DNA from 2 places in the Sphingobium wonjuense genome. Region 2 is predicted to be linked to the other one. Evidence: riboswitches for the same ligand, from Rfam matches in the RefSeq annotation. Region 2 holds a riboswitch; the other holds the start of a gene.
What was found. Region 2 has a riboswitch for cobalamin ahead of U5A82_RS04765 (TonB-dependent receptor plug domain-containing protein). Riboswitches for the same ligand answer to the same signal wherever they lie in the genome.

Region 1 (7,947 bases), on a different contig from region 2:
ACCGCACACCCTAGACGAAAACAGATGCCAAGCCAATTGACGTTGTTGCCTCATCCGTTTCGCACCACCGCCTTATCTCGGTTGGGATGTCTGCCAGACGCTCGATCCCATCACAACGATAGGTCCAGACCGTTATCTCGGTTATCCGTTTTTCTGATTCTGGGAGCGCCTGACCGGGGCAATCGGCCATCCTTGGCCCACCGGAACCGCCCGCGAGACGTAATCCCGAGAATATCCTCAACCCGTCGTTGGCTGAGAGGTTTGCACGTTATCTGGAAAAGTCGCTCCCTTATGCCGTGGGCGAGATCTTCAGCGGCCTGCCTCAAATCCTGAGCAAAGACACGGCTTCGGCCGGATTTCGCGAAAATTTCTGTAGAACGCGCCATCAGCATTCGGATCACTGCGTCCCGCTCGCCGCGATATACGCGAAGCCCGAGCGGCATAAGGACATCGAGATCGATCGAGACGGTGAAGGACATGCCGTCGCGCCTGAGTATGACGCAACAATCCACCCGTTGACGGTCAGGCAACGACTGTGACCTCGATCTCGTCCAAGCGTTTCCAGCGGTAGATCGCAAAGCTGGCGAGCCAGCACAGCACGAACAGTCCGATGATGGCGAAGCCGAGGCTGTTGAAATTCTCGCCCAGTTTGGCGGCAAGGCTCCAGGGCCACCCCTTCAGATCAAGTTTGTCACCTATCAGGGCCAGCGTCTCGATCCCGCCGATGACAATGGCCACGATGGCCGAGATCAGGGTGATGGTGATGTTGTAATAGAGCTTGCGGATCGGCTTTACGAAAGCCCATTCATAAGCGCCCAGCATCACCACGCCGTCCGCCGTATCGATCAGAGCCATACCGACCGCGAACAGCGCGGGCAGCACCAGTATCGTGCCGATCGACAGGCCATTGACCGCCTGGCTGGCCGACATGCCCAGAATGGCGACTTCGGTTGCAGTATCGAACCCCAGCCCGAACAGAAAACCCAGCGGGGCCATATGCCAACTTTTGTTCACGAGACGGAACATCGGCCTGAACAACCGCGAGAGCAGGCCGCGACCACCCAGCAGCAGGTCCAGATCGTCGTCAGCATAGTGGCCGCCCGCGCGAACATGGCCAAACGTCCGCCAGACCGAGCGAAGGATGACCAGATTCATGCCCGCGATGGTGAACAGGAAAATCGCGGAAATTACGGTCGCGACCACGCTGCCGATTTCCTTGAAGACACCGAACCCCGACAGCGCGCTGGCCGTCACAGCGATGGTGATAGATGCAATCGCAATGATGCCGGAATGCCCGATCGCAAACCAGAAACCGACCGAAACCGGGCGCTGACCATCTTGCATCAATTTGCGCGTCACATTGTCGATGGCCGCAATATGATCGGCATCGACCGCGTGACGCAGGCCAAGTCCCCACGCTAGCACGGCGGTGCCCAGCATCAGGGGCTGCGCATGAAACAGGCTATAGGCCCAGATCCACACGGCAATGTTGGCGGCAATCAACCCCGTAAACAAAGCGCCGATCCGGCGGCGCAAGGATAGGGACGCCGATGCGACAGATGCGATCATGACGGACTCCGTGAACGAAGGAAAAATGGGCGGCGTGAGCGCCGCCGCCGGATACGCCGCAAGTCGCGGCCAAGTTTGCGCAGGCCCATCCACGCCCCGGTGCCGCAGACCAGCGTGACCGCCGCCAGCAAGGGCAGGATAAGGATGTAGCGCAGCGAACCTTGGCGCAGGCCGGGCAGGTCAAAGCTGTGCGGCGCGTTCCACAGCCAGCGTCCGGCGCGTCCCCTGCCATCGACTGCACGCAGCAAAGTGCCCGATGCCCCGTCAATATAAAGACGCGTGGTCTGCGGATCGGCCAGCACCGCACGCCACACCGGCAATCGCACCGGCTGCTTGTGGGCATAGTAATAGCTGTCGCCCGCAGGCAGCAGATCAAGCGAGGCGACGCGCGGGCCGTTCCGCAATGCTGCCGCCACATCCGCCTGCGTCAGGGGCGCTAGCCTGCCCGCACTGTCGATCCGCACCCTGCGCCCATCGGCGGCAATGGCCACCAACGCCAGTTTCCCGCCGAGTGGGGCGCTTTCCACCCGGACCGTATCGCTGGGGAACTGGCTGGCCAGCGCGGTTCGCATGTCGGCCCAGAGCATCGATCCGGCCAGACGCTGACGTTCGATCAGTCCGGCCTCACTGTCGAACAGCCCCCATGGGCTCATCGAGAACAACCCGCTGCCGACCCACGTCAGCGTGAGCAGGCCAAACACCAGCCCGGCCATATGATGCCCCCACCACAGCCCGCGATAGGGCGAGCCGAACGCTCCGTCCTTGCCGCGTCGCAAGCGGCTGATCCCGATCCAGATTCCGGTGACGGTCAGGAAGCAACCGGTCAGCGAAGTCCAGATGACCACCTGGCTCCACGCCGCCGGGTTCTGGCGCAGCACCGTCGGGTAAAGCCAGTGCGGCACCGCGCCCAGCCAGCCCCAGAACCGCTCAAACCGTGTGGTCTGCTGCACGATTTCGCCAGTCAGGCCCGCGATATAGGCCGTCGATCCTGCGGCATCGGCATAGTCGACCCGGTACAGCGGGCGGTTGGCGCGAAAGGCTTGAACGGTCCATTGATCGACTGAAATCGGTGTGATCGCGGTTACTGCTCCGGCAATGCCGACGTTTCGCCCGAATTCCGCCCCGACCTTGCCAAGGTCTTTACGGGACAGCAGCGCCAAGGGCGACCCGGACGCAAGGTCATAGTTCTGCGGTGAGGCGCGCATCTGCCAGATCGCGCGCGCATCGCTTTTTTTGGGGACCACCCGCAGCACCGGCCTGCCCGCGACCATCTCAAGCCGGGCCGAAGCCAGTCTGGCATCAGGTGCCAGCCCAATTCGGGCCAGACTGCCACCGGTCGGCAAGTGCAAGGGAGACAAGCCCCGCAGTTGCTCGGTCGGCAGCAGCCGTGGATAATCGACGAAAAGCATCACGAACCCGGTGAGGCACCATAGCGTCATCACCGTACCGATGATGACGCCCATCCAGCGATGCATGAGGAGCAGCGCCCGCAACAGCCGCCCCCGCCTGCGCGCCACCACCACAGGTTGCGTGCCGTCATGCACGGTCAGAACCGCGCGCTGATCGACACATCAATCGAGCGTGGTCGCCCGATTAGCCACTGCTCGTCATTATAGGTGGTGGTCGCGTAATCCTTGTCGAACAGATTATAGGCCCGCAGGTTTGCCGCGACATTCTTCGTCACCGCAAACGAAATGCTCCCATCCACCACCGCGTAGCCAGGCACCCGGAATTGATTGGCGTTGTCGGAGTAAGTCTTGCCGACATAACGCAGGCCAAGGCGTGTCTGGAGACGTCCAGTCACATTGTAACGCAGCCAGAGATTAGCTGTGGCTTCGGGCACATTGGGCGGAGTTTTACCGTTGAACGACGTGCCACCGCTCAGGAACTCGTCGAAACGCGCGGCGAGGATCGTCCCGTTGGCATCGATCCCGAAGCCCCCGGGAAGATCCAGCGTCAGCGAGGCCTCCAGCCCTTTCGCCGAACGTTGCCCTACTTGGTCCTGCCTTGGTGGGAGGCTGCCCGGAACCGTGACAAGCAGGTTCTTCTTGACGATCCGGTAGGCCACGAAACTCGCCAATCCGCGTCCGCCAAGGAAGCTGGCCTTGATGCCGGCCTCGATCTGATCGCCCGTGCTGTTCTTGAACGCGGCCTGCCCGATGGAGAAGGTGATCAACGAACCGAGCGGATCGACCGCCGTCGCATACTGACCGTAAAGCGATAGTGCAGGGCTCGGTTGGTAGACCGCTCCTACCCGCCAGGTGACATTGTGCAGCGTCTTGTCGAGTCGCAACGTCTCGGTCGCCACGCCGACGGTATCATAGCTGTTGACGTAGCGTTTGATGTTGGCGTGGTCGTAGTTGATCCCGACCGACAGCGACAATTGATCGCTGAGTGTCAGGCGGTCTTCCGCGAAGAAGGAATATTGCCGCGTCCGGGTGCGATATTGGGGTCGCACACCGAACGTGTTGTAATAGAGGCCCGGGTCAAACACGAACGGATCGACCGGATCGGCGAAACCGGCAGGTGCCGGATCGGAATCGAAATCGTTCGCGTGCCTGAAACTGATTGCGTTGACGTCGAAGCCAACCAGCAACTCGTTTGTCAGGCCACCCCATTCGCTGCGGATCGTGACGTCGCCCTGATTGCCGACCTGGGTCTGACGATGGTCGATGCCGAACAAGTCGAACCGGTCGATCCTCCCCGTGACGCCGTTCCAGAAATAGCTCTCCAGATTGCGCCACTTGCGATCGGTGGTCAGCCGGTAGGCGGTGTTGCGGACGCTGATGTCGGCGCTAGGCACCCATTCTATCTTAAGGGTGGTCCGGTTGTCCTTGAAGCGCATCAGCGCGTCGGTGACGTTGTAGTTTCGGCGCTTGTTGCGATCATTGATTCTGCCATTGATCAGCGGCGTACCGAAATAGGGCATCGGCTCCTGGTCGCTGTAATCGTCGGACAGGGTGATGGTCAGCCTATCGCTGGGGCGTAGCTGCACCGAGCCGGATATGGCCAGCCCCTTCGAATTCCCGCGATCGACCCAGCCGTCCGACTGTGTACGGCTGATGTCGAAATGATAGGCGATCAGCTCGTTGACCGGCCCACCAACGCTGGCCGCGATGCGCCAGCTATCTTGGGAACCGTAACCGGCTTCCGCTTCGAACTCGGTGCGGTCAGTATTCGGCTTCTTCGAAATGACGTTGACGGCGCCCCCGATCGCACCCTGGCCGTAAAGGACCGATGCAGGGCCGCGCAGCACCTCTATTCGCTCCACTGTCCAGGGATCGGTTGGAAAAGTCACCGTTCCCGCACCGGGATAGAGGCGAACACCGTCATAGAGTTGCATGACGGATCCGGGTCCGCTAAAGCCCCGTGCGGCAAGACCAGTGCCTCCGTTGCCCGGATTGGCCACCGAACTTATGCCCGTCGCCCGCGTTACCGCATCAATGATCGAGATATCCCCGCGCGCGCGGATAACGTCGCCCGACAGCGTCTCGACACTGGCCGGCGTCTCGAGGATGGTCAGACCGAGACGACTTCCCGTTTGCGTAGGAACATTAGCATCGTCGGTGCGAGTGCCCAGCACGAGGATATCGGACTTGTCGGCTCCCTCTGATGCATCTTCGGCATGGGCAAAGGCAGGCAAAAGGAGCGCGGCGAGCGCGGTGCTGGAAAGAATAGTCTTGATCACAAATCGTCCTCTGGCGTCTTGCGACGTGGCCGGGGCAAACCCGCGCGAACGGGCGACACGCGCGGCGGTCGAACGCCATGGGCGACCAACGCACGTCTCCGATGCGGCCCCCGCCGCTCGTTCGTCGCTCAGACGGAGTTCACCGTGCCGCGGCCATCCTCTGGACCAAGGCAAGAGCGACCAGACGCCGGCAGGTCTCCTGGCTCGCGGGTCACAGCTTGATGCACGCCTTCCCAAACCTCGCATGATTTAGCGTCCGGCCCAGTGGCTGCCCCTTCAAAGAGAGACTATGTGCATCGCGCTATCCGCTTACAGTTGCAGAGACAGCCGCGGATTTGGAAGGAAACCCTCCGCACCGCATTCCCGATTAAGCCCCTTTCGGGGACACCGGCGCGATCAATGAAAGCGGATGTAGCCCCGCTTTCAAAGCTTCGCATAGTGGAACAGCCTATCAATGCCAAGCCTGTCACAGGGCGCTATCAAAATTGGGGCAGTTTGCTGGGAGCGTCCGCTTCAGTTCGCGGCAACAAGGTTGACCAATCCGGCAACTTCGAAATCAACATCTCGATAATGACATCGTGTCTCGGAATGAGCCGCTCGAAATGAAACGCGTTCGCGCCTTCTTATCCGATACCGCGCGCTTATAGAAAGCCCGTCTGAGCTTCAGCCTGATCGCCCTCATGTCCATGGTCACGAGCATTACGCTAGCTCTCAAGAGGCAATGACAGCTGATAGCCTATTCGATCCTAGTCAAAAAAACGCGCCGTTGCCGACGCGATGATTTCTCTCGGACGTTCGATTTCCAGCCCACCTAGCAGACAACTAGGATTTCGGCGTGCCAACCATCGGGCTTCATGTGGGCGACGTAGTTGGTCAGCCAGTCAAAACCCAGGCGAGGTAGAACAGCGTCACTGGCGCGCGCGGCCCTAGGCAAATCGATCTCGACCGACAGCCTCGGCTTGGCCGTGAGCCCCGGCGGCACGCCGTCGTAAGTCAGCGCATCTCTGAGCGGGCCGCAGTTGGCCGCTTCGAACCCGGCGCGCGTCTGAACGATCACGCTGCCTGCGGGACCGGAGCGGACGACGGCAGGCTCCTCGCGAACCTCGCCATTCTTGGGATACCGCCGCCGCAGAACGACGGGTCGGCCGAGCGCGCGAGCATAGAGGCTGCCCGGCGACAGCAATTCGGCGTCGAGGTTCTTCTCGCGCGCGCCGCCCGGCAGACCGAGCAAGATCGCACTCTCGAGCAACATGCCACCGGCGACGCCTTCGGAGCGGATGACGGCCTTACCCGCCGGAAGGTCGATCATCCGGCGCTCCGTGATCAGCGCGTATCCAGACAAACCTCAAGGCGATCTCAGCCAACCGCACCGTGATCATCATCGCGCACCGGCTGTCGGCCGTCCGGCAATGCGACAATCTGATTTCCTTGGAAGCCGGGCGGATCGTCGAGCGCGCTTCCCACGAGGAACTCCTGCGCAACAACGGCCGCTATGCCGATCTCCACCGGCGCCAGAGCGGCGGCGGCGTCGCGCAAGGTAACACGGCATGAGCGGATGGCGCCATCACTGGGACGTGCTGAAGGAAGCGCTAAGGGCCGACCGCGAGCGGCCCAAAATCTTTGTACCTTCCCGTGAATCCGATTTCCTCCCCGCCGCGCTCGAAGTCACCGAACGTCAGGCCGGGTCAAGGACTGGAGCATGCGCCCTCCTGTCGGCAAACATGGCGGACGGCGGCTATCGCCTGATTTCCGATATTCAGGTTTCCATCATGCGATAGGAATCGGGAACGCGAATGCCAGACTTCTCAATCTCTGCCCGCAACGCATCCGAAAAGCACAGCAAAATGTTAGTGAAACTCCGCTCCCGCCACAAATTCGCATTTCCAAAATTTTCTGCTGAAAGGGCTAGTCCAGAAATGCCTCTATTCAATTCTTTATAAGAATAAGTATTCGGATACTCTGGACCGTAGCCGCTCCACGAATCCCCCTGACTGTTCTCTGGCAAAAAGCTGTCAATAAATTGACCGATGACCATTGTGTAATATTGTCCGGGATAAATTTGACCGCGCGGCATGCGAATCTCAATCGGGAAAAACTGATGGATTCCGGGTTCAAGTCGCTCGATTATTTCTTTCAGGGCCTCATCCACTGCCACGATACCATCGTTCAACTCGATCAATGACCCGAGTGTTTGATAGCTCTTTTCGGCTGCAAAAGATCGCGGTGCCTCGTGGGGTTCAACCGGCCTGAAAGGCGGATAGTCCGGACTCCCCGGCCTCACCGTTCCCCGCTCTCTCGTAAATTTTCCGACAACAAAAGTGCCGTAGTTTCCGGCTCCATAACCGACGTGATTGTCGCCATAGTCGAACAGCCTCCGCTGCTCGTCAGGAATCTGCGCCAAGTAGTGAAGGCGAAGACGCTCGCTCCATCGACCATCCCGCGCCTTGGCGTCGAACTCAAAATCTCCGTCCGGCCAAAATTCACCGAAGTTGGAAGGTAAACTCATTCCCCAAACCATCACGCTGCCTCCTGCGCGCCGAAAAGGCTCGCAAAATCTCCGATATCTGAAAACTGATACTGGCAAGGCGTTAAGGTCTGCCTGTCATTGAACCGCCTGACGCCAAACACACGGCGGGCGACATGGCGGCAACCGCCTGATTTTCGATCATGGGCTGTGGCGGGCACGTTAT
Region 2 (7,947 bases):
CATCCTTCAGCCGCGAATCGAAATAGGTCGCGCCGACCGTCGCCAGATTGTCGCCGAAGCTCTGCTCGATCCCGGCTTCCCAGCCTTCCGACTTTTCCGGCTTCAGGTTCGGGTTGCCGATATAGCGGCCATCCGAATAGCCATAGAGTTCGTAATAGCCCGGATTCTTGACGCCGGTGCCATAGGCGCCGCGGATGCGGGTGCCGGTGGCGAAGCGATAGCTGCCCTGCGCGCGCCAGGTCGTGACATCGTCGAACCGGTCGTTTTCGTCCCGGCGGATCGACGCGCCCAGCGACAGGGCGTCATCGACCAACAGTTCATATTGCCCGACCAGACCGACATTGTCCGTGTGTCGCTTGCCCCGAAAGACGAAGGCGGAGGGTGTGGTGTTCTGGAACTGCTCGCGCTCCACATCGACGGCGGCGGTCAGACGGAGGGCGACGCTGTCCGTGCCGAAACGCAGGCTGGATTCCGCGCTGCCTTTATAGCGCTGCCCCTTGTCGCCCGCATTGCGCCCGAAAGCGGTGTAGCCCTTGCGCGTGGTGTCCGCCAACTGGGCCGACACGGCATTGGTCCAGCGGCCATCGAGCGCGGTCAACTCGGCGCGGACAAGGCCGTAAAAGGCCTGGTTCTTGAAGCGCATGCCGGGCGTGTCGACCACATAGCCGAACAGAGGACTGGACGGATCAAATTCGGTGTCGTCGGTGTCGGCGTCGGTCAGGCTGTAGCGGGCGACGCCAGTGATCTTCACATTGTCGGCAGGCGACCAGATCAGCTTGGCGCTCAGGCCCGCGCTGTCCGAACCCAATTTGCGCGTGCCATAGCGCGCGGTCGCTATGCCATCGGTGCGATAATAGGAGCCGGAAAGCGCATAGTCGAGCGTGCCGCTGACCCCGGCCGCGCGAACGCCGCCGGTGAAGGTGCCGAACGATCCGCCTTCGGCACGGGCGGAAAAGCCAGGAGCTTCCGCGCCGGTGAGCGTGATATATTGGATCACGCCACCGATCGCATCAGACCCGTAGAGCGAGGATTGCTGGCCGCGCAGCACTTCCACCTTGGCCGCAGGATCGGCGATCAGCGTACCGAAATCATATTCGCCATAATAGGGATCGGACGCCTCGATCCCGTCGATGAGGACGAGGACGTGATTGCTTTCCGACCCACGAATACGAACCTGCGTAAAGCCGCCGATCGCACCGGTGCGACTGACCGCCACACCCGGAACGTCGCGCAGGATGTCGGACACGATGCGAGTCTGGCGGGTTTCGAGCGCCTGCGCGTCCAGCACGGTGACCGAAGCGCCCAGCTGGTCCACGCGCACCGCATCGCCCGACCGGGAAGCCGTGACGACGATCGTCTCGCCCTTGTCGTTCGTGGTCGGCAGGGTCGGGTTGGATTGGGCGAGCGCCGCGCCGCTGCTGGCGACGGCGAATATCGAAACGGATATGGCAAAAATCTTGGTCATAACTACCCCCTCAAGCGCCAGAGCAACCTGGGCGGGGGCGCGCCGCTCAGTCGGCGGCCTGGAGCCGACGACAAGCGGTAGCCGGGCAAGCGCCATGATCGGGCGCTCGCCCATGGACGCGTGACCGCACGGCCCCAGCCGCACACACTCGTCGCTCAGACGGAAACATACCGTGCCTCGACCATCCCCTGGACCCAGGCAAGAGCGACCAAAACGCCGGCAGGTCTCCTGGCTCGCGGGTCAGGGCTTGATGCACGCCTTCCCAGGCCTTCAGGACAGATCGTCCAGCCCAGTGGCTGCGCCCCTTTTTCACAAAGGGCGCGATGTGCATCGCGCTCGCCGCTTACAGTTGCAGGGACAGCTGCGGATTTGGATGGAGGACCATCCGCACCGCCTTCCCATTTTAAGCCTCTTTCGAGGCACCGGCGCGATCATGATCAGGCGCGTAGCGCCCGCTCGTTCGCGCTCATAGGGCGGTTTGTCGATAATGCCAATTGGAGATTGCGGCCCGTATTGCAGGAATGCTCGAACGGGAAGATGACCGTTTGAGGGGGTGCGGGAAATTCGGAAAGGCTGTTCAGCTAATCGCGACCTGGGGATGCGGTGCGGTCGAGCATCGTTCGATCATCACCGTTTCCAGGATGACGCGCCGTTTGAGATGGATCTGATCCTCGATCCGACGCACCAGTGCGTCCACCGCTTCGCCTGCCATGTCCTCCACAGGCATTTCGATCGTCGTCAACGGCGGCGTGCTCATCGCGGCCCACGGGATGTCGTCGAAGCCGATGACCGAGAGATCCTCCGGGACCCGCTGCCCTCGCGCCTGGACATGCCGCATCACGCCGAGCGCGATCAGATCGGCGCCCACGAACACCGCCGTGGCCGTGCCGGCATCGAGCGCATCGACGACTTGACCGTCCAGATCGATCGAGAAGCTGTTCTCGACGACGAAGCTCAATTCCGCCTGGGACCGGATTGTCTGGATCGCCGCTTCGCACCGGTCGCGCATGCTGGCGATATCCATCGGTCCGCAGATCACGCCGATATGACGGTGGCCCAGTTCGATGAGGTGCGCGATCGCCGCGCGGCCGCCGCCGGCATAGTCGGCCTGGATCGTCTCGAAACCCGGCACCGATCGATCGACGACGATCGTCGGGATATCGGCGATGCTGGCACCCGCCGTGTCGACGTCGCGGATCGGGAACCAGACGATGCCGTCCACGCCACGCTCCGCCAGAACCTTCAGCACTTCCTTCTCAAGGTCGTCGACGCCCCCGGTATCCGTGACGAAGACGCTATAGTCGTGGTGGCGCGCGCGCTGCACGACGGATTGCGCGAGCGTGGGGAAAAACGGGTTGGTCAGATCGGGAACGACGAGTCCGATCGTTCCGGTCTTTCCCGTCCGCGTCGCCTTCGCGCTCATATTCTGGCGGTATCCGAGGTCTTCTGCGACGCGCAGGATACGAATGCGCGACTCCTCGCCCAACGATCCTGTCCTGTTCACGGCATAGGACGCACTGGCCAGCGAAACCCCGGCCGCCTTTGCGACATCCTTCAATGTAATGCGCTTCGCCAAGATCGCCCTTCCGTCGATGCTCACCCGGACGAATGGATCGTCACGGCATGGACTTGCTAACGGACTTCAAACATCATATCCACCATATTAAGTGAAACGTTTCATGGCAAATGGCAGATGGCTTTTGATATTGTCGTTCTCGGCAGCTTGAATACGGATTTCTCGTTCCATGTCGCGACCTTCCCCACGCCGGGTGAGACGGTGCTGGCGGATCGTCTGTCAGTGAGTGCGGGTGGCAAGGGCGGCAATCAGGCGGTCGCCGCCGCCCGCATGAACAAGACGGTGGCGATGATCGCCGCCGTCGGCTCCGATGACCGTGGCACCGCACTCATCGACTATCTCGCGCAAAGTGGCGTCGATGTGGACGGCATATGGCGGCGGGAGCACAGTCCCACCGGACTTGCGACGATCCTGGTCAATGGCGCCGGTGAGAATCTGATCGTCGTCGATCAAGGCGCCAACCGAACGCTGGCACCGTCGGATTTCGAACATCGCCTTCCTGTTGCCCGGTACGCGTTGGCGCAGTTCGAGACGCCACTAGCCACGATCGCCGCATTCCTTCGCACGGCACGTCGAGCGGGCAGCACATGTATTCTCAACGCCGCGCCGGCGAAGCTGGACGGCAAGCGGTTGTTTCCTTTTTGCGACATCCTGGTCATCAATGAGCCTGAACTCGGGGCCTATATCGGCTCATCGGTCAGCGGCCTGACCGAAGATCAGATCGGCGATGCCGCCAAGGCGCTGCTGTCACGGGACGACCAGACCGTGATCGTCACCAGAGGACGCGCCGGAGTGATCGCGATCAGGAGCGGCGCGAAACTTGTCGTGTCGGCCCATCAGGCGGAGGCGGTCGATACCACCGGTGCGGGCGACTGTTTCTGCGGCACATTGGTCGCGGCGCTGTCCGATGGCCTGGCCTTGGGGGCGGCGATCGAACGGGCGAATGCCGCCGCATCGATCGCGGTCCGCAAAGCCGGGGCAGCAACCGCATTGCCGACGGCCGACGAAGTCGATGAATTTCTGGCGTCGCGAGCGCGGGTGCAGCCGCATCTGTCACACTAGACGAATGTCGATCGAGAAGATATGAAACGTTTAACTTATTAGTGCGTCGAAAATGTTGCAGTCGCAGCGGAAAGGGAAGCGGGTTTGGGTGAGATTATACGCGCCTGCGTCGGGGTGGTCGTGTTTTTGGGATTGGCGTGGCTGATTTCGGAAAATCGCCGTGCCTTCGTCCTCCGGCCCGTGCTCGCCGGATTGGCTATCCAGATCGTGCTCGCACTCGCTCTCACCCGGCTTCCGATCATCACGTCCGCGCTTGGCGGCCTTGCCCACGGCGTCGACAGCGTACAGTCGTCCGCGTCGGCGGGTGCGACGTTCGTGTTCGGCTATCTCGGCGGTGGCCCCCAGCCGTTCGTTGCTGCCCAAGGCAATCCGTCGACCTTCATCTTCGGTCTTCAGGTCCTGCCGGCGGTGCTGCTGGTCAGCGCGCTCGCGGCATTGCTGTGGCATTGGGGCGTGCTGCGCTGGATCATCCGGATCGCCGCCCGGTCACTGGGCCGCGTTATGGGCGTGAGCGGCCCGGTCGGCGTGTCGTCGGCCGCCTGCATCTTTCTGGGCATGGTCGAAGCGCCGCTGCTGGTGCGCCCGCTGCTGCCCAAATTGTCGCGCGGAGAGATGTTCATCATCATGGTCGATGGTCTGTCGGTCATCGCCGGATCGACCATGATCCTGCTGGGAACGATGCTTGCGCCCAAGATGCCCGACGCGTTCGGACATCTGCTGACCGCCTCGCTCATCAGCACGCCGATGGCGATCGTGATGGCCCGCATCATCGTGCCGAGCGACGTCGTGCGCGAGTGGGCGACTCTGCCGCTCGAAAACCCCTATCGCAGTGCGCTGGACGCGATGACGCACGGGACCATCAATGCCGTGAAGGTCGCGGCCTATGTCATCGCGATGCTGATCGTCTTCATCGGCGCGCTCGCCCTGATCGACAAGGGGCTGGCCCTGGTCCCGACAGGCGGCGCGCCCCTGTCGGTCAGCGCGATCTTCGGATGGCTGTTCGCGCCTGTCGCGTGGCTGATGGGCGTATCTGTCGGTGATTTCCAGACCGTCGGCGCGCTGCTTGGGACCAAGATCGCGGCGAACGAGGTGGTGGCCTATGGCAATCTGCTGGCCTTGCCCGCCGGGGCGCTCAGCGCAAAGTCGCAGCTGGTCGTGACCTACGCGCTGTGCAGCTTCGGTAATTTCGGAAGCATCGCCATCCTGATCGGGACGCTGTCGGCGATGGCGCCCGAAAAGGCGGAGGAGGTCGTCCAGCTTGGCCCCAAGGCGCTGATCGCCGCTTTCCTGACGACCTGCATGACCGGGACGGTCGTGGGCCTGCTCCATTCCATCTTTTGATCCAGACGAGGTTACCCATGGCATTGCTGCCCAGTTTCATCGCTTTCACCGGGGTCGACGACCCGCAGCTGCTGAGTGCCATGCAGGCGCTTTCGGCACGATATCCCATCGAATGGGGAATCCTGGTCGATGATGCCCAGGCCGACAAACGCCTGTTTCCCGATGCAACGGAGCGTGACGCGCTGCTGTCGGCGACAGGCCTGCGTTGGGCCGCCCATGTCTGCGGCGAGCAGGCCAGGCTGATCGCCAACGATCCGGACAAGGCCACCGTCGATGTGACCCGTTTCCAGCGCGTGCAGGTCAACCACAGCTTTTCGGGCAGCTCCGCCGCTCAGATCGAATGCACGGTCCGGTTCGGACGGAAACATGGCGTCCGCACCATGCTGCAAGGTTCGTCCGACTTCCCGGCCGACGCCCGCCTCGATTGGTTGTTCGACACATCTTTCGGCACCGGCGTCGCCGCGGCGCGCTGGCCTGCCTTGCCAGCGAACGGCCCTTTCTGTGGCTATTCCGGCGGGATCAAGCCCGACACGGCCGGAGCCGTCGTCGCCGCGATCGGCGCGTCTATCGATACCGGGCAATACTGGATCGATATGGAATCGGGCGTCCGCACCGACGATCGCTTCGATCTGGCCAAGTGCGAGGCCGTGTGCCGCGCGGTGTACGGCTGAGGGCGGATCATGTCTCCTGACAACCAACATATCGTCATTCTCGATACCGATCCGGGAATCGACGATGCCATGACCTTCGCGTTTCTGCGATCGCGCCCCGATGTCGTCGTGAAGGCGATCACGACGGTCTTCGGCAATGCCGACATCGCCACTACCACCCGCAATGCGCTGTATCTGGCGGATCGTTTCGGGATGGACGCACCGGTTTTCAGAGGTGCGGAACACCCCCTGACCATCCCGCGTCGTCCGGTCGCAAGCCACGTCCACGGTCATGATGCGTTGGGCGATATCGGGGTGAGCGAGCATCATGTCGGCGAGCCTGCGGCCAGTTGCGCGCATGAACAGATTGTCCGCATGCTGCGCGACAATCCCGGCCGCGTCAGCATCCTGGCGATCGGCCCGCTGACCAATCTTGCGCTGGCGTTGCAGGCCGACCCCGGCATTGCCGCGCTGGCGCGCGACGTCGTCGTCATGGGCGGGGCGTTCGGCCACGGGACACGACGCGGCAATGTCTCCCCCGTGGCGGAAGCCAACATCGCCAACGATCCGCATGCCGCAGACGTTGTTTTGGGCGCGTCCTGGCCCGTCACGATGGTCGGACTGGACGTGACGGCGGCATGCATCCTGCCGAGCGTCCGCGCAAAGCGAATTGCCGCGAGCGGAGACACGGGGCAATTTCTCTGGGATATTTCTCGCGCCTATGAACAGCTCTATCGTCAGCATGACGGGCTGGACGGGTGCTGCATCCACGACGTGGCGGCGGCGGCCTATCTGGTCTCGCCAGGGTTGTTCGAAACTTCATCGGGACCGATCCGGGTCGTGACCGAAGGCATCGCCGCAGGGCAGACGATCCAGAAGCCGGACCGACAGTCCTTTCCACCCGGTGCCTGGGACGACGCGCCGTCGCAGACGGTCGCGGTCGGCATCGATGTCGCCGGATTCCTGGATCTTTACGAACAGGCTGTCTCGACGGCATCGTCACCCCCGCGAACGGTGGCAATCCCTTCCCTGCGATGACGATCCGACGCATGACAAGAGTTGGTCTGGCGCTCGCCGCCGTGACGGCGACAGGCGTCGCAGCCCGGCCCATGCCCGGCGTCAAAATCATGGGCATCACGACCATTCCGGCTGATGCCGACCCGAGCGGCGCTCCGGTGGGGGGCGTTTCGGGCATCGACTATGACCCGCGTTCGAAAACCTGGGTGATGATTAGCGATGACAAGTCGGAACACGCCGAGGCCAGGTTCTGGCAGGCGCGCATTGAGGTCCGCGCCGAAGGGCCGCCCAAGGTCAAGCTCTCGGCGGCAACGCCCATTCGCACGGCCGCTGGACTGCTATTTCCACGGCCCGGCATCGGGCAGGAGGCGATCGACGCCGAAAGCATCCGTTTCCAGCCCGACGGCCGCCTGCTGACTTGGTTGAGCGAGGGCGATGCCCGCGATGGCTTTGGTCCCGCCATCCGCCAGATGGATCGCTCCGGGCGTTTCGCTTCTACCATCCCGTTGCCGGACAGCTTCAACCTCGACCCTGAGCAGCGACGAGGCCCGCGCCCGAACCTGTCGATCGAGGGCCTGTCCTATGCGCCGGACGGCAAGGCTCTCTGGCTATCGCTGGAGGCACCGCTATTCCAGGATGGTCCCGTTGCCTCCCGGCAGGAGGGAGCCGACATCCGGTTGACGCGGCTGGTCCCGGGATCGAGCGCGCCGCCCGTGCAATATGCCTATCGGCTCGATCCCATCGGCCCGGTGCCGGAAGGCCGTCTCTCGGACAACGGCGTGAGCGAGATCCTGTCCATCGACGCGCGACATCTTCTGGTTATCGAACGGTCGGGC

Region 1: another riboswitch for cobalamin. It lies ahead of U5A82_RS00830 (TonB-dependent receptor); the one in region 2 lies ahead of U5A82_RS04765 (TonB-dependent receptor plug domain-containing protein).

Annotation. Positions count from the first base shown of each region.
Region 1 is NZ_JAYKZY010000001.1:160,428-168,374, reverse strand. Features, by position in the region: gene U5A82_RS00845 (hypothetical protein) at 111-479, opposite strand; gene U5A82_RS00840 (HoxN/HupN/NixA family nickel/cobalt transporter) at 523-1,569, opposite strand; gene U5A82_RS00835 (peptidase) at 1,566-3,113, opposite strand; gene U5A82_RS00830 (TonB-dependent receptor) at 3,116-5,257, opposite strand; cobalamin riboswitch at 5,430-5,664, opposite strand; gene U5A82_RS00825 (hypothetical protein) at 6,069-6,566, opposite strand; gene U5A82_RS00820 (hypothetical protein) at 6,629-6,808, shown strand; gene U5A82_RS00815 (hypothetical protein) at 6,805-7,035, shown strand; gene U5A82_RS00810 (imm11 family protein) at 7,014-7,775, opposite strand; gene U5A82_RS00805 (TetR/AcrR family transcriptional regulator) at 7,944-7,947, opposite strand, start outside.
Region 2 is NZ_JAYKZY010000002.1:184,975-192,921, reverse strand. Features, by position in the region: gene U5A82_RS04765 (TonB-dependent receptor plug domain-containing protein) at 1-1,465, opposite strand, end outside; cobalamin riboswitch at 1,667-1,907, opposite strand; gene U5A82_RS04760 (LacI family DNA-binding transcriptional regulator) at 2,043-3,041, opposite strand; gene U5A82_RS04755 (ribokinase) at 3,159-4,103, shown strand; gene U5A82_RS04750 (NupC/NupG family nucleoside CNT transporter) at 4,188-5,444, shown strand; gene U5A82_RS04745 (hypothetical protein) at 5,462-6,115, shown strand; gene U5A82_RS04740 (nucleoside hydrolase) at 6,125-7,132, shown strand; gene U5A82_RS04735 (esterase-like activity of phytase family protein) at 7,144-7,947, shown strand, end outside.